Regions from separate parts of the Comamonas sp. 4034 genome, predicted to be linked through region 1. Evidence: predicted binding sites of a transcription regulator. Region 1 holds the regulator's gene; the other holds the start of a gene.
What was found. The regulator sigma-54, encoded in region 1, starts transcription at its own class of promoters, with help from an activator protein. The targets are predictions, from matches to a motif close to TGGCANGNAANCTGCTTT.
Positions count from the first base shown of each region.

Region 2: the regulator sigma-54 is predicted to act here: its motif matches at 8,723-8,740, upstream of ABIE32_RS20550 (nitrate- and nitrite sensing domain-containing protein).

Region 1 covers NZ_JBNDIT010000002.1:32,497-47,303, forward strand. The annotation lists gene ABIE32_RS02690 (ATP-binding protein) at 1-642, opposite strand, end outside; gene ABIE32_RS02695 (LysR family transcriptional regulator) at 786-1,718, shown strand; gene ABIE32_RS02700 (DUF2214 family protein) at 1,715-2,161, shown strand; gene argS (arginine--tRNA ligase) at 2,198-3,904, shown strand; gene ABIE32_RS02710 (SPOR domain-containing protein) at 3,931-4,653, shown strand; gene ABIE32_RS02715 (thiol:disulfide interchange protein DsbA/DsbL) at 4,711-5,355, shown strand; gene lptA (lipopolysaccharide transport periplasmic protein LptA) at 5,649-6,317, shown strand; gene lptB (LPS export ABC transporter ATP-binding protein) at 6,341-7,117, shown strand; gene rpoN (RNA polymerase factor sigma-54) at 7,220-8,854, shown strand; gene ABIE32_RS02735 (glutaredoxin domain-containing protein) at 8,916-9,395, opposite strand; gene ABIE32_RS02740 (aspartyl/asparaginyl beta-hydroxylase domain-containing protein) at 9,502-10,425, opposite strand; gene ABIE32_RS02745 (hypothetical protein) at 10,558-11,325, opposite strand; gene ABIE32_RS02750 (tRNA-binding protein) at 11,411-11,749, opposite strand; gene ABIE32_RS02755 (DMT family transporter) at 11,812-12,141, opposite strand; gene ABIE32_RS02760 (organic hydroperoxide resistance protein) at 12,276-12,686, opposite strand; gene ABIE32_RS02765 (MarR family winged helix-turn-helix transcriptional regulator) at 12,721-13,191, opposite strand; gene ABIE32_RS02770 (HpcH/HpaI aldolase family protein) at 13,395-14,198, opposite strand; gene ABIE32_RS02775 (hypothetical protein) at 14,260-14,634, opposite strand; gene ABIE32_RS02780 (3-hydroxybutyryl-CoA dehydrogenase) at 14,680-14,807, opposite strand, start outside.
Region 2 covers NZ_JBNDIT010000030.1:8,283-23,089, reverse strand. The annotation lists gene ABIE32_RS20580 (molybdopterin-dependent oxidoreductase) at 1-760, opposite strand, end outside; gene nirD (nitrite reductase small subunit NirD) at 840-1,238, opposite strand; gene nirB (nitrite reductase large subunit NirB) at 1,261-3,729, opposite strand; gene ABIE32_RS20565 (ABC transporter ATP-binding protein) at 4,063-4,875, opposite strand; gene ntrB (nitrate ABC transporter permease) at 4,872-5,864, opposite strand; gene ABIE32_RS20555 (CmpA/NrtA family ABC transporter substrate-binding protein) at 5,891-7,162, opposite strand; gene ABIE32_RS20550 (nitrate- and nitrite sensing domain-containing protein) at 7,413-8,687, opposite strand; partial or broken gene ABIE32_RS20545 (transposase) at 8,818-9,158, shown strand; gene panC (pantoate--beta-alanine ligase) at 9,167-10,018, opposite strand; gene panB (3-methyl-2-oxobutanoate hydroxymethyltransferase) at 10,067-10,951, opposite strand; gene ABIE32_RS20530 (hypothetical protein) at 11,313-11,606, shown strand; gene ABIE32_RS20525 (IclR family transcriptional regulator) at 11,988-12,710, opposite strand; gene ABIE32_RS20520 (acyl-CoA carboxylase subunit beta) at 12,931-14,544, shown strand; gene ABIE32_RS20515 (acyl-CoA dehydrogenase family protein) at 14,581-14,807, shown strand, end outside.

The sequences.
Region 1 (14,807 bases):
GGCCTTCATTGTGGCCTGCATGGCGGCTGACGCGTTGTTGAGCGGCTGGCGGATCTCGTGCGAGAGAAGCTGGAGCATGTCACTGTGCTCGGCCAGCATGGCGGTGCGCCAGTCCAGCAGGGTGCGCAGCTTGAGCAGTTCGCCCTTCTCCTCGGTGCGCTCCTGCTCGGTGGACGACAGCGCGGCCAGTTGCGCATGCAGCAGGGCCTCCTTGGCACGAGCGCGGTACTCGGCAGTGCAGTCCTGCATGAGCATCAGCACGCCATCGGCAGTCTTGGGGCTGGCTTTGCCCTGCCAGATATAAGGCGACAGGCTGATGCGGCGCCAGGCGGTGGCGCCATGGGCATCAGTCTTGCTCGCATCAAATTGCTGGCGCTGGCCGAGGGCTGCGGCCTGCAGCGTATCGCGGTGGGCGTCCAGAAATGCGGCGGGCAGGGCTTCGGCCAATAGCTGGCCGGCTACGCCGGTGCTGGGAATGCCGAACCACTCACACCACTGGGGCGTGGCCAGGCGCAGGCGCTGGTCATGCCCCCAGTAGGCCATGGCGACCGGGCTGTTGCCAAACAGGCGCAGCAGTTGCGCGGGGGCAAACCACAGGGCATCGGCATTGGTGTTCAAGGTGGCGCTGGAGCTGGCGGACATGGTGATTGAAAGCGAGGGCGCAACAGCGCAGCTGGTTGGACGTACAAAGTCGCCGCGCAGGCTGGTGCGGTTTGGAGCCCCGATGATAATAGGCAGACCGGGGGCGCGTTGCCATGGTTGGCACGGCCCGGGCCAATCTTGCTATGGATCGTCTCAAGCAGCTCGAATCATTTGTCGCCATTGCTACGCGCGGCAGCCTCACCGCCGCCGCCAAGGCCGAAGGCGTGGCACCCGCCATCATGGGCCGTCGTCTCGATGCGCTGGAGGAGCGCCTGGGCGTCAAGCTGCTGGTGCGCACCACGCGCAAGCTCACCCTCACGCATGAAGGCATCGCCTTTCTGGAAGACTGCCAGCGCCTACTCACCGATCTGGCCAATGTCGAGGCCAGCGTGAGCGCGGGCGGCGTCAAGGCTACCGGGCATTTGCGGGTCACGGCCCCGGCGGGCTTTGGCCGTCGCCATGTGGCGCCGCTCTTGCCGCTCTACCATGCCCGCCACCCCGAGGTAACGGCCTCGCTCAACCTGAGCGATCGCCTGGTGGATCTGGCTGGCGAAGGCTATGACTGTGCGATCCGCGTTGGCGACCTGCCCGATTCATCTCTGGTGAGCGTACGCGTGGCCGACAACCGGCGCCTGTGCGTGGCCACGCCCGAGTACCTGCGCCGCCGTGGCACGCCCCGCCACCCGAGCGATCTGGCCCAGCACGACTGCCTGACTCTGTCGAGCGAGGCCTCGCAGACCCGGGGTTGGGCATTTCGCATGCCGGTCGATGGTGGTACGAGCGAAGTGGTGCATTTCAAGCCGGGCGGGCCGCTGGATTGCTCCGACGGCCAGGTGCTGCACGACTGGTGCCTGCAGGGCTGGGGCATTGCATGGCGCAGCACCTGGGAGGTGGAGGCCGAGATTGCCGCAGGCCGCCTGGTGCCGGTGCTGGAGGAGTTTGCCGCGCCGCCCAACGGTATTTATGTGGTGTTTCAGCAGCGCAAGCACCTGGCGCTGCGCGTGCGCCTGTGGATCGATTTTGTCAAACACCACTACGAGCAAGCCGATTTCTGGAAAAACGGAGTATCACGATGACTTTGGAAGCTTTTCTGGCCTGTATCCACCTGCTGGCCTTGCTCACGATGGTGGTTTTTCTCTCCAGCGAGGCGGCGCTGTGCCGTACCGAGTGGATGAACGCTGCCGTCGTGCAGCGCCTGGCACGGTTGGACATGATCTTCGGCATTGCCGCTGTCGCCGTGCTGGCCACTGGGCTGATGCGCGTCTTCCTGGGGGCCAAGGGCGCGAGTTGGTATGTGTCGCAGCCGCTGTTCCACTTGAAGATGGCCCTGTTCATCACCGGGGCGCTGCTCTCGTTCAAGCCGACAGTCGTGTTCCGGCGCTGGTTACGCCAATTGCGCGACAATGGCAGCTTGCCTGCGGCGGCCGAGGTGCAGTCCACCCGCAAATGGATCATGTGGCAGGCCCACCTGATTCCCGTGATCGCCGCAGTGGCCGTGTTTTATGCCCGGGGTTGGTAGCCCAGCTGGTTGCCAGCCTCCCAAGAATTTCTAAATATGTTGCAAGTCAAAAAGGATTTGCTCGCAGCCCTGGCTGGTGAGCTGGATAAATTGTCGCCCGGCGCGGGCGAGCGCGCCGCGTTCGAGACGCCCAAGGTGGCCGCCCATGGCGACTATGCCGTGACCGCTGCCATGCAGTTGGCCAAGCCGCTCAAGGCGAATCCGCGCGCACTGGGCGAGCAATTGAAGGCAGCGCTGGAGGCGACAGCGCCCTTCCAGCAATGGGTGGACGCGGTGGAAATCGCCGGCCCCGGCTTTTTGAACCTGCGCCTCAAGCCCGCTGCCAAGCAGCAGATCGTGCGCGAAGTGCTCGCGCAGGGCGACCGCTTCGGCCACCAGGCTGACCGGGGCGAGAACGTTCTCGTCGAGTTCGTCTCGGCCAACCCCACAGGCCCACTGCACGTGGGCCATGGCCGCCAGGCCGCCATTGGTGACGCCATCAGCAACCTGTATTCCACCCAGGGCTGGAAGGTGCACCGCGAGTTCTATTACAACGACGCTGGCGTGCAGATCGACACGCTCACCAAGAGCACACAGCTGCGTGCCAAAGGCTTCAAGCCGGGCGACGAATGCTGGCCGACCGATGCCGAGAACCCGCTGGCCAAGAACTTCTACAACGGTGACTACATTGCCGAGATCGCCCAGGCCTTCCTGAACAAGGAAACCGTCAAGGCCGACGACCGCGAATTCACCGCGAATGGCGACGTCGAAGACTACGACAACATCCGCAACTTCGCGGTGGCCTACCTGCGCAATGAGCAGGACAAGGATCTGCAGGCCTTCAACCTCAAGTTCGACGAGTACTACCTGGAGTCGAGCCTATACACCAATGGCTATGTGGAAGACACCGTCAAACGTCTGATCGACAGCGGCTACACCTACGAGCAGGACGGGGCGCTGTGGCTCAAATCTACCGAATTTGGTGACGACAAGGACCGCGTGATGCGCAAGTCCGACGGCAACTACACCTACTTCCTGCCCGATGTGGCCTACCACATCCAGAAGTTCAAGCGTGGCTACGGCAAGGTGGTGAACATTCAGGGCACCGACCATCACGGCACCATTGCCCGTGTGCGCGCCGGCCTGCAGGCAGCCAACGTCGGCATTCCCCAGGGCTACCCCGATTACGTGCTGCACACCATGGTGCGTGTGGTGCGCAATGGGGAAGAAGTGAAGATCAGCAAGCGCGCAGGCAGCTACGTCACCCTCCGCGACCTGATCGAGTGGACGAGCAAGGACGCGGTGCGCTTCTTCCTGCTCTCGCGCAAGCCCGACACCGAATACACCTTCGACGTCGACCTGGCCGTGGCCCAGAACAACGACAACCCCGTCTACTACGTGCAGTACGCCCATGCGCGCATCTGCTCGGTGCTGCGCGCGTGGCAGGAGTCCGGCGCGGCGGCTGCGGCACTCCAGAATGTGGATCTGTCGGCACTGCAGGGCCCTCAGGCCCAGGCGCTGATGCAACTGCTTGCCAAGTACCCCGAGATGCTGACGGCTGCCGCTGACGGCAACGCGCCACACGATGTTACGTTCTACCTGCGTGATCTGGCTGCCAGCTACCACAGCTACTATGATGCTGAACGCATTCTGGTGGACGATGAGCCCGTCAAGCTGGCCCGTCTGGCGCTGGTGGCTGCCACGGCGCAGGTGTTGCGCAATGGCCTCGCAGTGCTGGGCGTGGGTGCGCCAGAACGCATGTGATTTTGCGAACAAAGGTAAAAACTGCAATGCGACGACATCAACGTGGTGGAACGATTCTGGGCCTGATTCTGGGGCTGCTGATTGGCGTAGGCGCGGCCTTGGCCGTGGCTGTCTATGTGACCAACGTACCGGTGCCGTTTGTCAACAAAGGCAATGTGCGCGGCGAAGCCAAGGACAAGGCCGAAGCCGAGCGCAACCAGAACTGGGACCCGAACTCGCCGCTGTACGGCAAGAACCCCGCAAGAAACCCCGCGCCCGCAGCCCCTGCCGCGCAGGGCGTGGTCGTGCCGGAGCCGCCCAAGACGGTGACTGAAAACACCAAGCCGCCTGCCGACACCAAGCCCCCCAAGCCCGAAGTGGTGCTGCCCGACAGCAAGACAACCACCGCCGATGGCAAGCCTGCTGACAAACCCGCAGACAAGACCCAGGTAGCCAAGCTCGACCCCAAGGCCGGGCAGGCCACCGATCCGCTGGGCGATCTGGCCAAGTCGCGCGGTGCCGATGGCTCGGATGGTTTCCAGTATTTCGTGCAGGCAGGGGCTTTCCGCACCCAGTCCGACGGTGATGCCCAGCGCGCCAAGCTGGCCATGATGGGCTGGGAAGCCCGCGTGACTGAGCGCGAGGTCAACGGTCGCACGGTCTACCGTGTGCGCGTGGGCCCCTTCAACAAGCGTGACGATGCGGATGGCCTCAAAGGTAAACTGGATGGCGCTGGCGTCGACGCGCAAATTGTGCGCGTGCAGCGTTGAACTTTTTCAAACCACAGCGACTCCTACCTCGCAACCCGCTACTGGAGATAACAAAACATGAAACGTCGTGCGTTTTCCGCCACCGCTGCCTCGGCAGTGGCTGCCTCTGCCATCAGCCTGCCTTTTGCCACTGGCGCACAAGCCCAGGCCAAGTTCAAGGAAGGCAAGGACTACCTCAAGCTGGCCAAGCCCGTGAACCCCGATGCGCCGGCCGGCAAGGTCGACGTGATCGAGTTCTTCTGGTACAGCTGCCCGCACTGCAACGCGTTTGAGCCCCAGTTTGAAGCCTGGGCCAAGACGGCGCCCAAGAACCTGCAGGTGCGCCGCGTGCCCGTCGCGTTCAACAACACCTTCATTCCTCAGCAAAAGATCTACTACACGCTGGAAACCATGGGCCTGATCCCTGACGTGCATGTCAAGGTTTTCCGCGCCATTCACGTGGAGCGCCAGCGCCTGAACAAGGACGACGAAATCTTCGCCTGGATGGAGAAGAACGGCGTCGACATCAAGAAGTTCAAGGACATCTACAACTCGTTCTCGGTCACCAACCAGGTGCGCAAGGCGACGCAGTTGCAGGAATCCTACGGCGTGGAAGGCGTGCCAGCCATGGGCGTGGCAGGCAAGTACTACACCGATGGAACGCGCGCAGGCTCGATGACCAATGTGCTGCAGGTGGTGGAATTCCTGGCAACCCAGGGCTGATCCGATACCGAATACGGATATCGTGCAGAACCACACCGCCAAGCCCGCAACATGCGGGCTTTTTTCATCGCTGGGGGCTGTGCCTTGAAAGGCGCCCGTGTCGCAAAAGGCGGCAAGCTGACACGGCCAAGCAAAAGCCATTGCCTGCTGTAAGCAGGCGGATCGGGGGCGGTCAAGCAGGCTTTCCGGACATTCCGGCGCCTCTGCATCGCAGGGAACGTGGGTGATTTCCGCAGCGCTGGCGGCAGGCCCCTCAGCATGGCTACAATGGGTAAGAGCAAGATTCATGCCTTATGAGACCTAGTATTTTTTCCACCCTGTTGATGGCGGCTGTGCTGGCGCTGCCATTGCTGTCGCACGCCGAGCGCGCCGACCGCACCAAGCCCATGAACATCGAGGCGGACAATGGTACGCACGATGAGCTCAAGCAGACCAGCGTCTTTACCGGCAATGTCGTGGTGACCAAGGGCACCATCATCATTCGCGGCGCCCAGTTGACCGTCAGCCAGGACCGCGATGGTTACCAGCACGGTGTGGTGACGGCGGCGCCCGGCAAGCTGGCGTTCTTCCGCCAGAAGCGCGACACCGCGCCCGGCGCGCCGTCCGAGTTTGTCGAAGGCGAAGGCGAAGTCATCACCTACAACGGTCGCGACGATACCGTGCACTTCGAGCGCCGGGGCGAGTTGCGCCGCTACCGTGAAACCACCCTGACCGACCAGGTCAGCGGCTCGGTCATCGTCTACAACAACCTGACCGACACCTTTACCGTGAATGGCCAGAAGGGCGAGCAGACGGCAGAAACCAAACCCGGCGCGCCCAAGAATGGCCGCGTACGCGTGATCCTGACGCCCAAGGCCGATGAAAAGGCCGATGCGAAAGCGGACGCAGGCAAGGCCAAGCCCGCTGCGGACGACAAGGAAAAGCTGCGCCCGAGCACCCAACTCAATGACGGAGCCAAGTGACCGTGGCTGAAACTTCGTCGGGAATCTCGGTCAACGCCAAGGCGGCAGCCAGCGACCATCGCAGCCAGCTCGAAGTGCTGCACCTCGAAAAATCCTATGGCAGCCGCAAGGTCGTCAAGGATGTGTCGCTGTCGGTGCGCAAGGGCGAGGTCGTCGGCCTGCTCGGCCCCAATGGCGCGGGCAAGACCACATCGTTCTACATGATCGTTGGCCTGGTGCGCAGCGATGGCGGCGACATCCGCATCGACGGCCACTCGGTGGCCAACATGCCGATTCACCAGCGCTCGCAGCTGGGCCTGTCGTATCTGCCGCAGGAAGCATCGATCTTCCGCAAGCTCAGCGTGCAGGACAATGTGCGCGCCGTGCTGGAGCTGCAAAAAGGCCCCAATGGCAAGCCATTGCCACGCGATGAGGTGGAGCGCCAGTTGACGGCGCTTTTGCAGGAGCTGCGTGTAGAGCACTTGCGTGAGTCGCCGGCCGTTGCACTCTCTGGCGGCGAGCGTCGCCGTGTCGAGATTGCACGGGCGCTTGCCACGCAGCCTCGTTTCATTCTGCTGGACGAGCCGTTTGCGGGCATTGACCCGATTGCGGTGATCGAGATCCAGCGTATCGTCGCTTTTTTGAGAGACCGTGGCATCGGCGTGCTGATTACCGACCACAACGTGCGCGAAACCCTGGGCATTTGCGACCACGCCTGCATCATCAGTGATGGCAAGGTGCTGGCAGCCGGGACGCCGCAAGAGATTGTGGAAAACGCCGATGTGAGGAGGGTGTACCTGGGTGAGCATTTCCGCATGTGATGCACGCAGACCTGGCTGGCAACGCGTTGTTCGCGCGGTGGCTGGCCGGTCACACAACCGTTTCATAGCAAGCGCATACATTGCCATGCAAGGGGGCTCGCTATGATGCCCTCGCTGTCACTGCGCGTCTCGCAGAACCTCACGCTCACGCCGCAGCTGCAGCAGTCCATCCGGCTTCTGCAACTGTCCACGCAGGAGTTGTCGCAGGAAGTGGAGCAGATGCTCGACGAAAACCCGTTTCTGGAGCGGGATGCGGAGGAGGCCGCTGCAGAGCCGGACGCCGCAGCAGCGCCTGCCGATGCGACGGGTGCCAGTGCGGATGCAGGTGATGAGCGCGCGGAAAATACTTCTGAAAAGATAGCTTCTTCCGCAGACTCAGTAGGCACGGAAGCTGATTTTGAGCCAGATTATTCTGCAGGCGAAACCCTGGACTTTGCCGCTGGCAAGGAAACCGGTGCCGACGCCGAAGCCGCTGCGGGCGACTCTGCCTCCGACTGGGAAGAGTGGGGCGGCGATGTGCCAGCCCGTGCCAGCGCTGGAGATGACGAAGACGAAACCCCCGCATCAGACCGCAGCTCGGTACACATCAGCCTGCAGGACGTGCTGCACCGCCAGGCGCTGTCGCTGCGGCTGTGCCCGGAAGACCGTGCCGCGCTGTACTTTCTGATCGAATCCCTGAACGACGACGGCTACCTGGAAGAGACCCTGGCCGAGCTGGCGCAGAGCTTTGGCGATGCCTCCGATCCGGAGGCCTATGACGCGCTGCTGCACCACCTGACCGTGGCGCTGCGCCTGCTGCAAAGCCTGGAGCCGGTGGGCGTGGGCGCTCGCACCCTGGCCGAATGCCTGGCGCTGCAGATCAAGGCCCGTCAGCGCCTGCTGGATGAGGAAGGCTCTGCCCACCCCGAGGCTGATGCGCTCGCCCTGGAGACTGCGCTGCTCGTATGCCAGGAATCGCTCGACCTGCTGGCGCGCCGCGATGTGCGCAAGCTCATGCAGCTGACGGGTTGCAGCGAAGCTGCCGTGCGCAGCGCGCTGGCGGTGATTGCAAAGCTGGAGCCACGCCCGGGCCGCCCCTATGCAGACGTTGACCGCAACGCCATCATCCCCGACATCATCGTGCGCCCCAGCAACGAGCGCGGCCTGCCCGTGCCGGGTTTCAGCGTACAGCTCAATGCCGAAGTGATGCCGCGCCTGCGCGTGCAGGAGGTGTATGCCAACGCCCTGCGCAGCCACAAGGGCAGCGAAGGCCATGGGGCGCTGCAGCAACGGCTGCAGGAGGCGCGCTGGTTCATCAAGAACATCCAGCAGCGTTTCGACACCATCCTGCGGGTGTCGCAGGCCATTGTGGAGCGGCAGCGCAACTTCTTCGTGCATGGTGAGCTTGCCATGCGCCCTATGGTGCTGCGCGAGATCGCCGATGAGCTGGGCCTGCACGAATCCACCATCAGCCGCGTGACCACGGCCAAGTACATGGCAACGCCCCAGGGCACGGTTGAGCTCAAGTACTTCTTTGGCTCGGGCCTGGGCACCGAAACCGGGGGCAGCGCCTCCAGCACGGCGGTGAAGGCGCTGATCAAGCAGCTGCTGGACGAGGAAAACCCGAAAAAGCCGCTGTCCGATGCCAAGATCGCCGATCTGCTGCAGGAGCAGGGCATCGAGTGCGCGCGCCGTACGGTCGCCAAGTACCGCGAAGCCTTGCGTATTCCGGCGGCCAGCCTGCGCAAGACCTTGTAGATTGCTATTATTTGTGTAGCTTATCGCGCTTGATGGGCGGGTGCCAGGGGCCAGTTTTGCCTTATTTCTTGCCCGCTGCAGCCTTGCGCTTGGCAAACAGCGCGTCATAGCTGGATTCGCGGAACCCCGCCAGCCGCTGGCCGTCTGTCAGCAGCACCGGTACGCCCCGGCCGCCGATCTCTGCAAAAGCGGCCTTGCCGTCTGGCGTGTCGATATCGATTTCACGGTAGGCGATCTGGTTTTTGGCCAGATAGGCGCGCGCGAGCCGACAGTAGCCGCACCATTGCGCCATGTACAACACGGCCTGGCCATGCTGCACCACCGCCTTCTTCGCGGTCGCCTTGCCTGCGGGTGCCGGTGGCATGCCCGGCACGATGCTGATCGGCAATTGCTCCTGCTGCAGGGCCTGGGCGTTGCCTTCGGCAGGGGGCCGGTCGCTGTAGACCACCTTGCCGTCGGCCCCCACCGTTTTGTACAGCGTCTGCGCACCTGCGAACGGGTAGATTGCAATCAACAACAACGTAAGGCAAAAGGAACGCATGGAGTCTCCAGGGAGGCACTGGGGGGCCAAGCCAATCATATAAAAGAAAAAAGCCGCTGGGCATTTGCGCACCAGTGGCTTTTTTCAGTGATCAAGATTGGGCCCATCAAGCGGGCCACAGCCACCATACAAACAGCGCTGCCACGGCCAGCATCAGGCCGAACTTGGTGAGTTTGTAGGCGGTTTTGTTCCAGGCCTTGTAGCGGCGGCGCCACTGGCCCATGTAGAACGAGATTTTGAAGATGCGGCTGATGAAGCCGCGCGGGTCGCCCTCATTGTTGGGCGAGCTGGCGGCAGCGACCACATTCTTGCCCAGCCAGTGGTTGAGCCACTGGGCAAAGCCGTTGGTCATGGGGCGCTCCACATCGCAGAACAGCACGATGCGGTTGCCTTCGCTGCGGTTTTCTGCCCAGTGCATATAGGTCTCGTCGAAGATCACGCCTTCGCCCTCTCGCCAGCTGTACGGCTGGCCATCGACTTCGATCATGCAGCGGTCGTCGTTGGGGGCCAGCACGGCCAGGTGGTAGCGCAGCGAGCCCGCGTACGGATCGCGGTGCAGGTTGAGCTTGGCGCCGGGCGGCAGCTCGGCAAACATGGCGGCCTTCACATTGGGGATGGCCTTGACCAGCGCCGTGGTCTTGGGGCACAGCTCCATGGCAGAGGGGTGGGCGTCGCCATACCACTTGAGGTAGAAGCGCTTCCAGCCGGTCTTGAAGAAGGAGTTGAAGCCCGCGTCGTCGTTGTTGGCCGCCGCCTTGATCTGCATGTTCTTCTGCAGGTTGATGGCTTCTTCGCGAATTTCGCGCCAGTTGGCCTGCAGCGGTGCCAGCTCCGGGAAGGTGCTGGTGGGCAGGTAAGGCGTGCGCGGCACCTTGCTGAACACCAACATGAAGACGTTGAACGGCGCCGTGAAGGTGGAGTGGTCAAACAGCTGGCGCAGCACCTTGTGCCGCACCTTGCCACGCAGGTGCATGTACAGGCCGCAGCCAAAGAAGAGCAGCACCAGGGCCAGAACAATGATTTTTGCCATAGCCGCCGATTTTACCGAGGGCATTGCGGCCCGTGCTGCGCAATCGCAAAGCACGGGCGTTTCGTAATATCAAAAACAATAGCTGATGGCGCTTGGTGGATAAGCGCTGGAGGCCAAAAACAGCCTCAATAGCTACCGAGTGCTGCTTTGCTTGCCCTGCTTGGCAAACGCCGCCTTGAGGCGCAGCAGCATTTCCTTGTTCAGCAGGCGTTGCTGGCCGCTCCAGTGCGTCATGGCCTTGTCGGCGTCGGCCTTGAGGCGGTTGGCCGTGGCCCAGTCGCCCTGCTCTGCGGCCCAGATTGCGTATTCGGCGATCACATCGAAGCCGCCCGATTGCTCGCGCACGAAATCAAAGCTCTTGCGCGCCATCTCCTGGTCGCCCAGCATCGCGTAGGACTTGGCAATCAGCAGGCCCACGGGCTCTGCGCGGTAGTGCACATCGGTCTGCGCAATGGTCTTGAGGTATTGCAGCGCGGTGCGGGGCTCACCCGCATGGTAGGCGGCTTGCGCGGCGCCCCAGCGGATGTCCTGGTCAGTGGCAAACGGGCCTTTCATTGCCGCTTCAAAGTGGCGCAGCGATTGCTGCGCGTTGCCAACGGCCAGCTGTGCCTGCGCGAGGCGGATTTCATGCTGCGCCGTGGGGCTGTAGTCGTAGGCGGCCTGGGCTTCGCGCACTTCGCGCGTCGGATCCAGCGCCTTGACAGCGCTGCTGGCCAGCTGGCGCGCGTGGCGCTGCAGGCGCGAGCTGGGCAGGAAGATGGCGAAGAAGTACACCACGCTGCCCAGAAACGGAAATGCCAGCAGGATGAACAGCCAGTAGTTGTTCTGCCCGGTGCGCACGGCATGAATGGCAAAGAAAATGGCAATGATGATGTGTGCGCCCGCGCCCAGATACGGCATATGCAACCCTTGTTATGGATAGTGTGGCTGCATTGTAAAAGGGCGCTCTCAGCCGCTGCCGCCCTGTCGTGCAGGGACAACAGCGCTACAGCAGGCGAGTACCCAGGGGCACATCGCCATCGGGCACGCACAGCGCCACATGGCCGTCGGCGTTGTGAAAGCCGGTGATCAGGCACTCGCTCATGAGCGGCCCGATCTGCTTTTTGGGAAAGTTGACCACACCGACCACCAGCCTGCCCACCAGATCGTGCGGCTGGTAGAGCTGGGTGATTTGCGCGCTGGATTTGCGGATGCCGATCTCGGGGCCGAAATCGACCTGCAGCTTGTAGGCGGGCTTGCGCGCCTCGGCAAACACCTCGGCGGCGAGCACCCGGCCCACGCGCAGCTCCACCTTCAGAAAATCGTCAAAACTGATGTCGTTCATGCCGCCATCTTGCCGCAGCGCGGTGCGTCAACTGTCGAGAAACGCTTGAGGGGGGGCTGCAGTCAATGCCCCACGGCCTTGGAGAAGACATTCATCACCACCACGCCCGCCACGATCAGCCCCATGCCGATGAGCGCGGGCAGATCCAGCTTCTGGCCAAACAATACCCAGGCGGCAATGGTGATGAGCACCACGCCCAGGCCCGACCAGATCGCGTAGGCAATGCCCACCGGAATGCTGCGCAGGGTGAGCGACAGGCAGTAGAACGCAACCGTGTAGCCCGCCACGGTGATGACCGAGGGCCACAGCCTGCTGAAGCCGTCGCTTGCCTTGAGGGCCGATGTGGCAATGACTTCCGCCACGATGGCGGTGAGCAGATACATCCAGCTCATGGGGCGCTTGCGCCGGGCGCAGGAGTGAAGATGGGCATGGGTGTACAGGGTGGGGAAATTGAACAAAAAGGCCTGCGCCGCCCAAAGGCAAGCGCAGGCTGCTATTGATTTGAGAGTTTAGCGCTGGCGGGCCATCAGCCCACGGTCAAGGTTTTGTTGATGTTGCCGCGCGTGGCGTTGGAGTAGGGGCAGACCAGGTCGGCATCGTGCACCAGCTTCTCGGCGGCGGCCTTGTCCATGCCGGGCAGGTGGATGGTCATGCGCACGGCAATGCCGAACACGTCGCCCACGGGGCCCAGATCGACTTCGGCGTCAATCGAGGTGTCGGCTGGCAGGGTGATCTTCTGGCGACCGGCGACGGCCTTCATCGCGCCCAGAAAGCAGGCCGAGTAGCCGCTGGCGAACAGCTGCTCGGGGTTGACGCCCTTGCCGCCAGGGGCGGTCAGGGTGATGTCGAGCTTGCCGTCGTCGCTGCGCGAGACGCCTTCGCGCCCGCCGGTGCTGTGGGCGCGTGCGGTGTACAGAACTTTGTCGAGATTGGCCATGGTGAACTCCTGGTTGAGGATGGGCGAAAGTGCTTCACAACGAAGCGGTGGACGGCTGCGCGGTCAAACGATCGCGCAGCTGTTGGATCTGTTGGGTCAGGGCCTGCAGCTCCTGCACGGTGCACTGGCTGCGCGCCAGCACACAGGCGGGCACGGCGGCGGCCTGGGTCTTGAGGGCGCGGCCCGCGTCCGTGAGGGTGACGCGCACGCGCCGTTCATCCTGCGCATCGCGCTGGCGCTGCAGCCAACCGGCAGCTTCCATGCGCTTGAGCAGCGGGGTGAGGGTGCCCGAGTCGAGAAACAAACGCTCGCCCAACTGCGAAACCATGCAGCCATCGTGCTCCCACAGTACCAGCAGGGCGAGGTATTGCGGGTAGGTCAAACCCAACGGTTCCAGCAAGGGCTTGTAGAGCTTGGTCATTGCCAGCGAGCTGGAATACAGCGCAAAGCACAGCTGGTGATCGAGCAGCAGCGCGTTGGATGTGGTGGAGGTGGCGTTGGACATGGGTCTTATTATTGCCAACAATTAAATTGTGTACAATTCAATTAAACAAAACCATGAACCGGAAAGGGGCGATGCGTCGCTCGCTGGCAGCGGGCTTTTCAGTGGCTGGAGGAGCGCTGTGACCCATTGGCCGACGGGCGGCCCGGCCCGCCGTCTGCACCACCTTCTGCAATGCCTTTGCAATGCGTTGGGCAGTGCCGGTATCAGTACGCAGTCTGCACCACCATGCCGCTCTGGTCCTTGAAGCGGGCTGCCACGGCATCGGCGGCGGTGCGCAGCAGGATCAGGTCCATGCCGACGGCTACAAACTGGGCGCCCAGCGCAATGCATTCGCGGGCGCGGGCCTCGTCCACCATCAGAATGCCGGGCGCCTTGCCAGCCGCGCGGATGCGGCCAATGGCCTGGTTGATGGCAGCGTCCACCTCGGGGTGGCGCATCTGCCCCGGGTAGCCCATGCTCGCCGAGAGGTCGGCCGGGCCGATGAAGATGCCATCCACGCCATCCACGGCGGCAATGGCTTCGATCTGGCCCAGCGCCTGCCGGGTTTCCACCTGCACCAGCAGGCACAGCTCGCGGTGCGCGTCGGCGATATAGGTGTCATCGCGGCCAAAGTTGCTGGCGCGGGTCGATCCGCCCATGCCGCGTATGCCCACGGGGCCGTAGCGCATGGCGTCCACGGCGGCCTGCGCCTCCTGCGCGTTCTGCACAAAGGGCAGCAGCAAGGTCTGCGCGCCAATGTCGAGGTAGCGTTTGATGAGCACCGGATCGTTCCACGCCGGGCGCACCACGGCGCTGGTGGGGCGCGGCTGGCGCGCGGCGTCCAGCGCCTGCAGCTGCGCCATCACCTGCGGCACATCGTTGGGAGCGTGCTCGGTGTCGAGCATGACCCAGTCATAGCCGCTGCCGCCGAGCAACTCGGTCACATACGGCGATGGAAACGCCGACCACAGGCCGATCTGGGTCTGGCCAGCTGCCAGCGCGTGCTTGAAGAGGTTCTTGTTGGGCATGGCTTGTCTCCGGTTGTCTTCATTGCCTGGTTTCACTGCCTGACTTCACTGCCCGTTGGCGTCAGGGCAGGATGTGGATGTCATCGTCCGTCATGGGCCTGCGGCAGGCACCGGTCATGGTGTGCCAGGCGCTGCCTCGCAGATCCACGCCGTCCCGGTCTGCCAGGTGGGTGACGCTGCTGCACACCTGGTAGAAGTGGCGCGCGGCGACGGTATCGCGCGCATACCGCTGATAGTAGCGGCCCAGGTACAGCCGTGCAGCAGGCGACTGCGCGGTAACGTATTCCAGGAAGTCGCGGTAGCTCGCATCCACCGGGGCATTTTCCAGCGAGGTCCTCCAGAGGCGAAAACCCACGAGCAGCCCCGCCAGCACCAATAGCACAACGGCAAGCCGAACCCCCTTGCGCAGGGTGGATGGCTTGCCGTTTGCGGTCATGGCTGTGGATCGGGTGCCCCGCGCGTGCGCCAGGGCAGGCCCTGGTCAGTACTGGTACACGCCCTTGCCGGTCTTGCGGCCCAGGTGGCCTGCGGCCACCATTTCCTTGAGCAGCGGGCAGGGGCGGTATTTGCTGTCGCCAAAGTCTTTCAGGTACACCTCCATCACGGCCA
Region 2 (14,807 bases), on a different contig from region 1:
ATCCACTGGTGTGCTGCGCAATGAAGGAGCTGTCCGTCCAGCCTTCCCACAGCATGATGTGCAGCAGCCCATGGCACAGCATCACATCGCTGCCCGGCTGCAGCGGCAGGTACAGATCCGCCAGCTCGGCGGTTTCCGTACGGCGCGGGTCGGCCACGATGATCTTCAGGTGCGGGTTGTGAACCTTGGCCTCTTCCACGCGCCGGAACAGAATCGGGTGTGCCCAGGCCATATTGCTGCCCGTGATGAACATGCAGCCCGCGAGGTCGATATCAGAGTAGCAGGCAGGCGGCGCATCGGCCCCCAGCGTGGCCTTGTAGCCCGCCACGGCACTGCTCATGCACAGGCGGGAATTGGTGTCGAGGTTGTTGGTTCCCAGCAGGCCTTTGACCAGTTTGTTGAAGACGTAATAGTCCTCGGTCAGCAGCTGGCCGCTGAGGTAAAAGCCCAATGCATCGCTCCCATGCTCGGCGTGAATCCGGGCCAGGTGCCCGGCCAGCTCGCCCAGTGCCAGATCCCAGCTTACGGCCTGCGGCGCCGCAGTGCGCTGCAACCTGCGCATGGGTTGCAGCAAACGGGCCTGTTGGGCATAGGCAGGTGCGGCCGTCAGATGCAAGGTGCTGCCCTTGGTACACAGGCGCCCCTGGTTGGCGGGGTGATCGATGTCCCCGCGCACGCCGACAATCTGCAGCCCATCGGACTCGATGACCACGCCGCAGCCGACACCGCAATAGGGGCAGGTGGATTTGGTCTCACGCATGGAAAACCTTCAGTCAAATTGCGCCGTGGCGCTTATCACAAAAGCGCAATCAGCTATCTAATAAATAGCAAACAAGGCGCTAGACAGAAGCACAGGGGGATTTGCCTGCACAATGCGCGGGCCCTGCATGCGGCCGGGTCTGCTCCAGCGCGCGGCTGGCCAGTTCGTCGGCCCGCAACTGCACCTCGCCGTCCTGCACCCGCACGCTGAAGTGCGGCGTGCAGCCCTCGTCGGGCTCCGCAGCTTCACCCGATCGCAGTGCAATGGTCCAGTTGTGGAGTGGACAGGCTACGCTGCGGCCGAACACAATGCCTTGCGACAGCGGACCGCCTTTGTGCGGACAGCGGTCCAGCAGCGCAAACACCTCGTCCTCTGCATTGCGGAACACTGCCACATCCAGGCCACGGGCGCGCGCCACCCGGCGGGCCCCCAGCACGGGGATGTCGTCCATCATGCAGATAGAAATCCATTCACTCATTTCGGGCTCCTCGGTGGTTGGCTCAGGCGCTGTCTCTTGCCGTTTGTGCAGCCGTCAATGGCTGGAACTGCCGCACATCCACGGCTGCCTTGTCGGTCTCGAACCAGGGATCGGGCTCGCCCTCCAGGGCGAACTGCAGTTGCTCCCACAGCACCTTGCGGCCTTCGGCATCATCCAGAATGCGCTTTTTCACATAGTCCAGACCCACCCGGTTGATGTAGTGCACGGTGCGCTCCAGGTACCAGCCTTCCAGGCGATACAGCTGCATGAATGCACCGGTGTACTCCATCACCTCGTCGGCAGTCTTGAGCTTGGTGAAGAAGTGCGCGACCTCGGTCTTGATGCCGCCGTTGCCGCCCACGTACATCTCCCAACCCGAGTCCACGCCGATGATGCCTACGTCCTTGATGCCGGACTCCGCGCAGTTGCGTGGGCAGCCGCTGACGGCGAACTTCACCTTGTGAGGTGCGTACATGCGCCACATGGCACGCTCCAGGTCCTTGCCCATCTGGGTGCTGTCCTGCGTGCCCATACGGCACCATTCGCTGCCCACACAGGTCTTGACCGTGCGCAACGCCTTGGCATAGGCATGGCCGCAAGGCATGCCGATATCGTTCCACACGCCCTGCAGGTCTTCTTTCTTCACGCCCAGCAAGTCGATGCGCTGGCCGCCCGTCACCTTCACGGTAGGTATCTGGTATTTGTCCACCACATCGGCAATGCGGCGCAACTCGTCGGCCGTGGTCTCACCGCCCCACATGCGCGGTATCACGCTGTACGTACCGTCCTTCTGAATATTGGCGTGGCTGCGCTCGTTGATGAAACGGCTTTGCGGGTCGTCCCTTGCCTCCTTGGGCCAGGTGCTGATCAGATAGTAGTTGACAGCCGGGCGACACGAGGCGCAGCCATTGGGCGTGCGCCATTCCATGAAGCGGAACACGGCATCGGTGGTCAACAGCCTGTGCTCACGAATCGCGTCGCGCACGGCTTGGTGGCCGTGGTCGGTACAACCGCACATGGCCTTGGTCTTGGGCGATGCGGAATAGTCGCCGCCGGCCGTGAACATGATGATCTGCTCCACCAGCCCGGTGCAGGAGCCGCAGCTGGCACTGGCCTTGGTGCGCTTGCGCACCTCTTCCAGCGTGAACAGGCCTTTTTCCTTGATGGCCTTGCAGATGGCTCCCTTGGTCACGCCGTTGCAGCCGCACACCTCGTCGCCATCGGCCATGGCGGCGGCCTTGTTCTGGCCCTGGTGGCCGGTATCTCCTAGATTGGACTCGCCAAACATCAGCTTGTCGCGGATATCGGCCACGCTGCGGCCTTCGCGCAGCAGCTTGAAATACCAGCTGCCATCCACCGTATCGCCATACAGGCAGGCGCCGACCAGCTTGTCATCCTTGATGACCAGCTTTTTGTAGACTCCCGCATAGGGGTCGCTCATCAGAATCTCTTCAGTATCGCCTCCGCCCCGGAAATCGCCCGCCGAGAACAGGTCGATGCCCGTGACCTTGAGCTTGGTCGAGGTCAGCGACCCCAGATAGCGGCCGATGCCGAATTCCGCCAGATGGTTGGCCAGCACCTTGCCCTGTTCAAACAGCGGCGCCACCAGCCCATAGGCAGTCCCCCGGTGCGCAGCACATTCGCCCACTGCGTAGATGCGCGGGTCGGTCACAGTCTGCAGCGTGTCGCTGACCACAATTCCGCGATTCACATGCAGATGCATGGATTCAGCCAGCCCCGTGTTGGGACGTATGCCGACGGCCATGACGACCAGATCAGCCGGAATCTCGCTGCCATCCTGGAAGCGCACCGCGCGCACGCGGCCGCTGGCGTCACCCAGCAATTCCTGCGTCTGCGCATGCATGCAGAACTGCATGCCTCGCTCGGAGAGCGATTGCTGCAGCATCTGGCCGGCCCGATCGTCAAGCTGGCGCTCCATCAGCCAATCCCCCACATGCACAACCGTCACCTGCATGCCGCGTTTCATCAGACCGTTCGCGGCCTCCAGTCCGAGCAGGCCACCACCGATCACCACCGCATGCCTGAGTGTCTTTGCCGCCTCGATCATGGCCTCGGTGTCGGCAATGTCCCGGTAGGCCAGTACACCCAGCAGGTCCTTGCCGGGAATGGGCAGAATAAAAGGGTTGGAGCCCGTTGCCATGATCAGGCGATCGTAGCCAGCACTGGCTTCTTCGCCCTGGGCATTGACCGCATGCACCGTACGACGGGCACGGTCCACGGCTGTCACGGTATAGCCTGCGTGCAGCAGAATGTGATGGTCCTGGTACCAGGCCCAGTCGTTGAGCACGATATCGCTGAGCGTCTGCTCCCCGGCCAGCACCGGCGACAGCAGAATTCGGTTGTAGTTGGGATGCGGCTCGGCGCCAAACACCGTGATGTCGTACAGATCGGGAGCAATGGCCAGCAACTCTTCCAGCGCGCGTACACCCGCCATTCCGTTGCCAATCATGACCAGTTTGGATTTTTTCATCTCAGTCCCCGTGGGCTTGGGAAAAAAAAGACGTCTGCGCGTTGCATGACCGGCATGAACGCGTAGACGTCTTTGTCCTTGGACTCCGGCGCAACCTTGCACCTTCACCCTGTGGCCCACCTTGGCCACGCCCAACAACATGCAATTGCCATGCCAGATCTGCCATCCCGAAAACCACACGCCCTGAGATCGCACGCATGCGCCTGGGCCCATCCCTTTTTAGGCCATGGCTCCCGGGCTTGCATGCACTGTTTTCGTGCCTGCGCCCTTTCCTGCTGTGCGAAAAACGCGCATGGCGCCCGAAGGCGCCATGGGGCGGGATGGGATCAAGGCTCAGACCACCTTCTCCACATGACCCTGGCGGGTGTAGAGAAAATCGATCACTGCCTTGCGATAGCTTTGATACTGCGGACTTTCGGCCAGCTCTACCCGGTTTCGCGGGCGAGGCAATTCCACATGCAGCACCTCCCCAATCGTGGCTGCCGGCCCGTTGGTCATCATCACGATCTTGTCGGACAGCAGCACGGCTTCGTCCACATCGTGCGTCACCATCACCACTGTGCTATGCGTGCGCGCCACAATCTCCAGCAATTCATCCTGCAGCTTGGCACGCGTCAGCGCATCGAGAGCGCCAAACGGCTCATCCATCAGCAACACCTGGGGCTCCATGGACAGCGCGCGCGCAATGCCCACGCGCTGCTTCATGCCGCCCGATATTTCGCCGGGACGCTTTTGCGCAGCATGGGTCAACCCAACCAGGGCCAGCGCCGCGTCGGTGCGCTCGGCCAGCTGCGCCCGGGTTTCGCTCCTGGCAAAGACACGCTCTACGGCCAGGTGCACATTGCCCCAGCAGGTCAGCCAGGGCAGCAGCGAATGGTTCTGGAACACCATGGCACGCTCGGGCCCTGGGCCCTTGATTTCCTTGTTGGCGCACAACAGTGCTCCGTCCGTGGGCATGGTCAGGCCAGCAATCAGATTCAGCAAGGTGGACTTGCCGCAGCCCGAATGCCCGATGAGGCTCGCGAACTCGCCCTTGGCGATATTCAGATGGATGTCGCGCAGCGCCGGAAACAGCCCTTTGGCAGTCTTGAAGGTCTGCTCCACGCCATGGATCTCGATGTACTTGGCGGACCGCGATCCATTCATGATTTCACCTCTTCAAACGTGAAGGCCGAAGCCAGCTTGACCAGTGCCCACTCCAGCACCAGGCCCACGATGCCGATCACAAAGATGGCAATGATGATGTTCTTGACGTTGAGGTTGTTCCACTCGTCCCAGACCCAGAAGCCTATGCCCACGCCGCCGGTCAGCATCTCGGCGGCCACGATCACCAGCCAGGCCGTGCCCACGGCCAGACGAACACCCGTCAACATATAGGGAAGCACGGCTGGAAACAGAATGGTGGTGGCGATCTTCCATTCCGACAGGTTCAGCACCCGGGCCACATTCATATAGTCCTGGGGCACACGCTGCACACCCACAGCGGTATTGATGACCATGGGCCAGATCGAGCAGATGAAGATGGTCCAGATGGCCGCCGGACTGGCGCCCTTGAACACAAGCAAGCCGATCGGCAGCCAGGCCAGCGGCGAGACCGGACGCAGCAGGCTGATCAGGGGATTGAACATGCGCGAGAGAAAACTGAAGCGCCCGATCAAAAAACCCAGCGGAATGCCCGCCAGCGCGGCCAGGCCGAAGCCGAGAGCCACGCGCTGCAACGAGGACAGCACGTTCCAGCCCACACCCTGGTCATTGGGGCCGCTGCGGTAGAACGGGTCCCTGAACACCTGCACAGCCTGCTCCCAGGTCTCCGCCGGGGAAGGGATGCTCTTGCCGGTGCTGCTGGAAACCAGAGACCACAGCCCGACCAGCAGTGCCAGCCCCAGCACCGGGGGCAAGATCCGCGCAAACAGTGGTTCTGTCCATTGGCGTAACGGGCTGGGCGCCACAATGGCCGAAGCCGAGGCTTGCGCTCTGCGTTTGGTATCTTTTTCCACATCAGACCTTATGTGATCTTCGCCAATAGCTATCTTTTTTGAACCTTCAAGCAGCGCATCATTGGCCGCCTGGGCGGCCAGTTGCGAATCGTGAGAGGGATCGGATTCGAGCGGTGAATGGAATACGGCACTGACCATGGTGACTCTCCGGCGGGGTGGCGGCCTCAGGCCTTGATCTTGAAGCTGTCTGCGTACTGGGCCGGGTTCTTGCCGTCCCAGACCACGCCATCGATCAGCTTGCTGCTGCGCATCGGTTCCTTGGGCACACTGACCTGGAGTTGGCTGGCAGCCTGCTGGTAGAGGTCGATGCGATTGATCTGCCGAGCCACGGCCAGATAGTCGGGATGCGACTTGAGCAGACCCCAGCGCTTGTGCTGGGTCAGGAACCACATGCCATCGGACAGATAGGGAAAATTCACCGCCCCATCGTTGAAGAACTTCATGTGGTTGGGGTCGTCCCAGGTCTTGCCCAGACCGTTCTGGTACCGACCCAGAATGCGCTGGTTGATCGCGTCAACACTGGTGTTGATGTAGGACTTCTGGGCCACGGTCTCGGCCATCTTCGTCTTGTTCTGCAGGCTGGCATCAATCCAGCGGCCAGCCTCCAGAATCGCCATCATTACGGCACGGCAGGTATTGGGGTTCTTCTGCGCGAACTCGCCCGTGGTGCCCAGCACTTTCTCGGGGTGGTCCTTCCAGATGTCTTGCGTGGTGTTGGCCGTGATGCCAATGCCATCCATGATGGCGCGGTGGTTCCAGGGCTCACCCACGCAGAAGCCATCCATGTTGCCCACGCGCATATTGGCCACCATCTGGGGCGGCGGCACAGTGATCAGCTTGGCTTCGGACAAAGGATTGATGCCCGCCGCCGCCAGCCAGTAATGCATCCACATGGCGTGGGTGCCGGTAGGAAAGGTGCCGGCAAACGTGTATTCGCGCTTTTCCTTGCCCATCACCTTGGCCAGGCTGGGCCCATCTACCGCGCCCTTGTCTGCCAGGGCCTTGGACAGGGAAATCGCCTGACCGTTGTTGTTGAGGTGCATGAGCACGGCCATGTCCTTCTTGGGGCCGCCCACGCCCAGTTGCAGGCCATAGACCAGACCATAGAGCACATGGGAAAAATCCAGTTCGCCATTGACCAGCTTGTCGCGCACGCCAGCCCAGCTCGCCTCCTTGCTGGGAATGATCTTCACGCCGTATTTCTGATCGAGCCCCAGCACCGAGGCCATGACCACGCTGGCGCAATCGGTCAGCGGGATAAAGCCTATCTTGACCTCTTTCTTCTCCGGGGCGTCGGAGCCCGCAGCCCAGGCGCCATGGTGACCCAGTGCACCATACAGCGCTGCGCCGCCAGCCGCACGCAGGAAATCACGTCGGCCGCCAATGAATGCGGGCTCCAGCTTGGAATTCGTCGACAAAGCAAGGCGTTGGCTCATGAGAAAACTCCATCAAGAATCGTGGTGAAGGCGATCCAGAAAACAAAAGGCGCCCTTCCCTCCTCGGGTGAGAGGAGAAAAGGACGCCGTTGTCCCAGGTCGCTCGTAGTTACGCTTTCAGCGCGACCGCCTTTGGTCTGCTGTACAGCAACAGTCATGCACAAACCATGCCAGTGCTTTCTCAGAGGAGAAGACTGGTTTCAGCGCCGATCTGGCCCAAATTTGGTGCGGCGCAGCAATCGCGGGACTGTCAAAGCGATGAATTGGTGCTGGCAGGCAGCAGTTCCAATGTGGCCAGAATGGCATCGGCCACATCAAGCATGCGCCGGTTCTGGTTCATGGCCGTCTGGCGAATCAGCTTGTAGGCGTCGCCCTCGCTAAGCTGGCGGTAGTTCATCAGCACGCCCTTGGCCCGCTCTATCGTCTTTCGTTCCTGAAGCGTCGCGCGTGCCTTGTCGATCTCGGCCTGCATATCCTGCAGGCGCATGGATTGCTCCTGTACCAGCGAGACAATGCTCTTTTCGAGTTGCAGCCCATAGGCGCCTTCTGCAGGCAGGGTGGCTGCAGGCTGTCTTGCCCCCAAAAATGCCTCCGCAGCTTCAGCACGCGTCTGCGGCTGCCTCTCCAGCAACTGGCGCTGCTGGCTCAGCGCGGCACTGGCCAGCTCACGCTTGCGCAGGCATTGAACCTCCAGCTCCTGGGCCAGAAACGCCTCAATCTGGTGCATGGCATCGAGCCGGCTGGAACAGGCCTCAAACCAGGAAGCGCTCAGACCCTGCTCCAGTGGTACGCCATCCCCGGCCGTGCAGCCCATGCGTCGCAGCCGCTCGATCACCGTCATATCGGGGCAGGCCCCGCATTGCAACTGCCATCGCTCCCTTCCTGCCAGACTCGCGAAGTCGGCAAACACCTGAAAACATCGCTCCTGCGAATCGATCAGGTGCAGCCAATGGCGCTGACGCTCGGTGTTGCCAATCCCTTCTGTAAACGCTGCGACCCCAGTGGCACGCTCCTGCCCGGCCAGTTCCTTGCCTTGCATGAAATGAAACAGCGCCACCAGCAACTTCGCGATGTCGGGATCGCAGGCGCTGTCGGCGGCCTCGAACACCACGGTCAGGCAGGCGGCAATCATGCGGATCAGCGCCTGTGTGCAATCTTCGGCGCTCAGTTGCAATGCATCCCGCTGACGACGCAGCAACGGTAGCGCTTCAAAGCCCTCAAGCGCACTGGCGATCGCATTGAACAGCCGCGCGCCATGTGCGCCCGGCAGGCGCTCACCCAGCTCATCAAGCACCAGGCAGACCCTGCCCATGACCGCGTCTACATGCGGGCCATGCTCCAGCAAGCTTTGACGTGCAAACGCTCCACCACTGAACAGATACATATTCGAGAGTCCGCGCTCCTTCTGAAGCGCGTGGACCAGCTCTGACATGCTCGCCACAAGGCTGCTGGCACCGCTGATCTGCTCCAGCGCAGCCATCTCACTTTGCCGGGCAGCGATCAGATAGTGCAGAGGCGTTTTCATGGGGCATGTCTTTATCAGCATTTCAAACCTGTAAAGTTGCACAATTCATGCCATTTTTGAATTAACGGATCTTGCCTAGCCAAGCGACATCAGTCGCGAACAATTCGAGATCATCAGGCCACTGCTGGAGAGCGCGCACTTGATTGTGGACGCGCAGAGCGCAAAGAACACGGATACAGCGGCCCTGAAGAGCTATGACGCGGGCAAGAAGGTATCGGGCATCAAGCGCCACATTGCAATAAATACGCAGGGTTTGCCGCATGCAGTAGCCGTGACCACCGCTGAGTTGGCGGATCGCAAAGGAGCGAGCTGCACAGCTTCAAGGTCATGCCCAAGCGCTGGATCGTTGAGCGCAGCTTTGCCTGGCTGGGCAAGAACAGGCGGCTATCGAAGAACTGCGAGCGGCTGCTCCATACCAGCTTGCAGTTCGTCCATCTGGCCTTCTTGGATCTGTTGCTCAAAAGAATTTGAACAAACGCCTAGAACTCCAGGTTGTCAATCAGGCGCGTACTGCCCAACCGAGCAGCGCCAAGCGCCACCAGCGGAACATCTGGTATCGGCCCCGTTTGCGGTGGCACACGAAGGCTGTCGCGCTCGCGCACGGTGAGGTAGTCCGTTGCCCAGCCTTTGTCGTGCAGCAGCTTCGCTGCTTCAGCTTCCAGATCGACAAGCTGACGGTGACCCGCGCGTGTGCTGGCCGCCAGTTGCTGCAGGGCGCTTGAAAGCGCACCAGCTCTCTGGCGCTCCTCAATGCTCAGATAGCCGTTGCGCGAACTGAGCGCCAGGCCATCTTCTGCGCGTGCGGTTTCTACGCCAACGATCTCAATCGGCAGGGCAAACTGCTGCACCATGCGGCGCACCACCAAAAGCTGCTGATAGTCTTTCTTGCCAAATACCGCAAATCCGCCACCTGTCGATCCGAAGACACAGGCAAATAGCTTCATCACCACCGTGCAGACGCCGGTAAAGAATCCCGGGCGAAACTCGCCTTCGAGAATGTCCGCGATCTGCGGATCAGGCAAGACCTTGAACACCTGTGGCTCAGGGTAGAGATCGAGCTCGCGCGGCGCGAACAGCACGTCGCAACCTGTCGCTTCCAGCTTTGCACAATCTGCCTCCCAGGTACGCGGATAGCTATTGAAATCCTCATGGGGCAGGAACTGCAGCCGGTTGACGAAAATGCTCGCAACAGAGACGTCCCCAATCTCGGCTGCGACGCGAACCAGTGACAGGTGGCCCTCATGCAGATTTCCCATGGTGGGTACAAATCCAGGCCTGCCACGTTGTGCCAGGGCTGCGCGAAGTTCAGGGATGGTCTGTGTGATTTGCATGGTAGTGGCTCAATCGTTTCGCACTGATGAAAATGAAAACTGGAAAAATCACCAGGCATGGAGCACATCGTCTGGAAATTTCCCTTCCTTGACGGCGCGCACATAGGCCTCGATGGCGCCTCTGACCGAGCCTGCGTCCTTGAGAAAATCACGAACAAATCTGGCGTTGTTGCCAAGGTTCACGCCGAGCATGTCGTGCATCACGAGCACCTGCCCTGCGGTACCGCTACCTGCGCCGATGCCAATCGTATGGCAGCGCTGCAGGGCCTGCGTGAGCTTGCGCGAGAGTTCGGCAGGCACCATTTCGAGCACAAGCATGGATGCCCCGGCATCCTGAAGCTCCAAGGCCTGTTCGTGCAGTGCGGCTGCGGCCATAGCGTCGCGGCCCTGTACGCGATAGCCCCCCAGCGCATGCACGGTCTGTGGCGTGAGGCCCAGGTGCGCACATACAGGAACGCCGCGTTCAACCAGAAATTGCACCACAGGCGCGGTCCAGCCGCCTCCTTCCAGTTTGACCATGTGCGCACCGGCCTGCATCAGGCGCGTGGCGCTATGTATGGCTTGCTCGGGGCTTGCGGAATAACTGCCATAGGGAAGATCGGAGATCAACCAGGCGGTTCCTTGGGCACGATGCAGACCTCGCGCCACGCACTCGGTGTGGTAAGCCATGGCGTCCAGCGAAACGCCGACGGTGCTATGCAATCCCTGGCACACCATTCCCAGGGAGTCGCCAACAAGAATGCACTCCACGCCAGCCGCATCTGCGATGGCGGCATAGGTGGCATCATAGGCAGTGATCATGCTGATCTTCTCGCCCGCCTCCCGCATCTGGTTCAGACGAGGCAGGCTGATGGGCTTGCGCCGAGGTAGAGGGGAAGCGGGAGGAATCGTGCCGTAAGGTGTTCCACCGGTGGTGCTGACAGGGATCGACATGGCGTCTCCTTGTGTTCCTTGCTCGAAGTTGTCGCGAGTATAGGGGACTTGCCCGAGACAGTTCCTACAGATCTGAATCTGTCCCAGTTTCAGGGAAGCTGATTGGTTCAAGCCAAGCCACCACAACCGTGGTCTGATTGACGAGTTGTACTTTGATGCTTTGCCAATCTCCGTTTCCCAGCCTGAAGAACATTGGCACCACCAAACCGCCTCCGGGCGTTTTTTCTCACAGTGCTCAGTACAGACAGCCAACGACAAAGCCTGCTGCCGCTGGCCTTTTTTACCCTTAGTCGCTGCGAAACCCTATCCTGCCTAACACTTGTTCAAATAAGCACCCCCTAGGCCACCATATGTCGAATCTATGATTGCGCTGATCCCAACTGTCGCACCTCGGCTCACAGGACTCACCATGCTAAGAAAAATCCTTGACCATTGGCTAACGTATGTAGTGGCCACGCTGCTAATACTCGCTTCCGGTGTACACAGCTACTTGCAACTAGTAGCCTATGAAGCTGGAGAGCGGGTCGTGATGAGTGGCCGTCTTTTTTGGCTCTATCGACACTTTGGGAAAGGGGTTGATGTCGCGCTGACTTTGCTGCTGGCGGCACTTTTCATATGGGCGGCCTGGTTCAAGTATCGCAATCGCCAGCAATAAAGATAAAACCGCCCGCACGGCGTTAAGCAACGCAGGGCTCTAGGCAAGTTCCGCGAACTTCAAGACCATCCGAGCGACCCAATCCTGCTTCCCAAAGTCCATGATTTTGCCCTTCTGAGGTCAGATCACGGCATCTTCAAGAGGCTTGGAGTCATAGCAATAAGCGTGATGCAGCTCGTGCCCATCAAAACACTCACGCGTATCAGGGCCGATGTGGCCCTGACCTGAAGTAAGGTGGCGTCTCTCCTCCTGCCTTACGACTGATCATTCTCCAGATACAAGAAAGATCTAGCGCAAAGAGCGCTGTGGCCCTCTGTAGCAGTGATAGTGCAGATCAAAAATAGTGCAGATCAAAAGGTCGGCAATGGATTGCGGAATACTCTAGAACCTGGCGTGTGTTTGCATGGCTACCACTTCCTGCCTCAGCCAGTTGCCAATATCAATGGCCGCATTTCTGCTCAGGCGAGACGACGGAGCCACGAAACCCAGGGCAGCTTCGCCGCTGACCCCAAAGGAAAAGCGAACGCCCACGCCTCGCACGCCCTTGCCGTGGATGTGCGAGAAGCCTTGTTTCCGCCCCTCTTCCACCCATCTGCGCAGACGGGCAAGTGTCATCCGGTTCTTCAGATACTCTTCTTGAAAGCGCTCGTAATGCGCCAGCACTTCGCCATCGCCCATGTGCGAGAGCATGGCGAAGCTCGGCACACCCAGGCCCAGCAGGCGGATGCCGCCCACAGTTTCGCTGAAGGTTTTGACTGGTCGCGAACCAGCTTCCATATGCAGGCAATGGCTGTAATCACCCGCCCGCGCGACGAGAAACAAGGGCTCATCCACGCGACGAGCAAGGGACTTCATCAAGGCCGTGTATTGCCGCACCAACGGAGGCCGAGGCATGCTGGCCTGGCCCAGGGCATAGGCTTCCAGACCCAGACGATAGCCTTCGGTGCGCGCTTCTCGGTGCACCAACTGGTGCCGCTCCAGCGCTTTGATCAAGCGATGCACGGTGGTGCGATCCAGCCCCGCCCGCTGCACCAGCGCCGGGATCTTGATGCCTTCTCCATGTTGGGCTGCCACCAGACTCAATAGCTCTAGGGCGCGATCCACACTTTGGGCACCATGGGATCGGCCTGGGCCGCTTCCATCTGCGGCTATTTGCTTAGCTTTCGTCATGGCTACATAGTGCTCCTTCACAGGCACTGACACCCTCGGGCAATCCCTGATTTGTGCACATAGTGCACAAAACCTGCTTTTTCGTTTGTCTTGTCGAACCGCATCTTTTTCAATCACGGACAACACCATTGATTGCCCTTGCGCAGCTTTCCCCATGACACCGTTTGACACCCGCATTCAAGTCCACAGCCCGGAGTACGGGCTGCAGCGCTCCGGCATGCTCGCACTGATTGAGCAGTTGCAGGCACTGGAGCAGCGTGCGATGCACAAGTCTGCCCAGGCCAAGGCCACCTTTGCCAAACGCGGCGCATTGCTCCCCCGCGAGCGCCTTGCTCACCTGCTCGATCCGCTTGCGCCGTTTCTGCCGCTGTGCAATCTGGCAGGCTATGGCATGGACAGCGACGACCTGGATGCAACCATCCCTGGCGGCTCTCAGCTTGCCGGCATCGGCATCGTCAATGGCGTGCGCTGCATGGTGGTGGCGACCGACTCGGGGATCAACGCCGGTGCGCTGACCGAAGCGGGCAACCAGAAGCTCATGCGCTGCCAGGAGATTGCACTGGAGAACAAGCTGCCCTTCATCCATTTGGTGGAATCGGCCGGCTCCAACCTGCGCCAATACCGGGTGGACAAATTCATCCGGGGCGGCGGCATGTTCTACAACCTGGCCCGCATGTCGGCGGCCGGCTTGCCGGTCATCACTGTGGTGCACGGATCATCCACCGCAGGCGGTGCCTATATGCCGGGTCTGTCGGACTATGTGGTCATGGTGCGCGGTCAGGCACGTGCATTTTTGGCCGGACCGCCTTTGCTCAAAGCTGCCACCGGCGAGATTGCCAGCGCCGAAGACCTGGGCGGCACCAATATGCATGCGGCTATCAGCGGCCTGGCCGAGTACGTGGCCGAAGACGATGCCCACGCCATTGCCATCGCTCGCGACATTGTGGGCAGCCTGAACTGGGATTTGGCCCTGATCGGCAGCAACACCGTTGCCCCACGCCTGGAGCCCGAACAATTGGCAGGTGTGATGGTGCTGGAGCACAAAAAGCCCATGGACATGCGCGAAGTGATTGCCCGCCTGGTGGATGACTCGCGCTGGATGGATTTCAAGCCCGACTATGGCCCAGCCACCATTTGCGGCCATGGCCGCATGGACGGGAGTGTGGTCGGATTCATCAGCAACAACGGCCCGCTGGACCCGGCAGGTGCCACCAAGGCTGCTCAGTTTATTCAGTTGTGTAACCAAAGCCAGACGCCAATCGTCTTTTTGCAGAACACCACGGGTTTCATCGTGGGCAGAGCCTCGGAAGAGGCCGGCATGATCAAGCACGGCTCCAAGCTGATCCAGGCCTTGTCGAACTCCACCGTGGCACAGGTCACCATTTACTGCGGTGCCTCGTTTGGTGCTGGCAACTACGGCATGTGTGGCCGTGCCTTCAAGCCGCGTTTTTGCTTTTCCTGGCCAAACGCCCGCACAGCGGTCATGGGCGGCGAACAAGCGGCGGCCACGCTGGAGATTGTCGAGCGCGCCAAAGCAGAGCGAAAAAATGAGCCCGTCAACGAGGCTGCGCTTGCGAAGCAAAAGACGGAAATCGTCACCCACTTCGACAAACAGGCCAGCGCTTTCTATACCAGCGGCCATCTGCTCGACGATGGAGTGATTGACCCGCGCGCTACCCGCGATGTGCTGTTGTTCGCACTGGCCACCATCCGCGAGGCTGAGCAGCGACGTCTTCGCCCTCTCTCTTTTGGTGTGGCGCGCTTCTGATGCTGCCATCACTCCTTTGACTTCCAGGAATACACCATGCTCTATACCGCCGAACACCATGAACTGATGGCCAGCCTCCGTCGCTTTGTGACCAATGAGATCGACCCGTTTGTCGACGAATGGGAAGCCAACGAGATTTTTCCCGCCCACGCGCTTTTCAAGAAGATGGGGCAATTGGGTTTTCTGGGTATTTCCAAACCTGAGGCCTACGGTGGTCTGGGCCTGGATTTCTCCTATGCCTTGGCTGCTGCCGAAGCCATAGG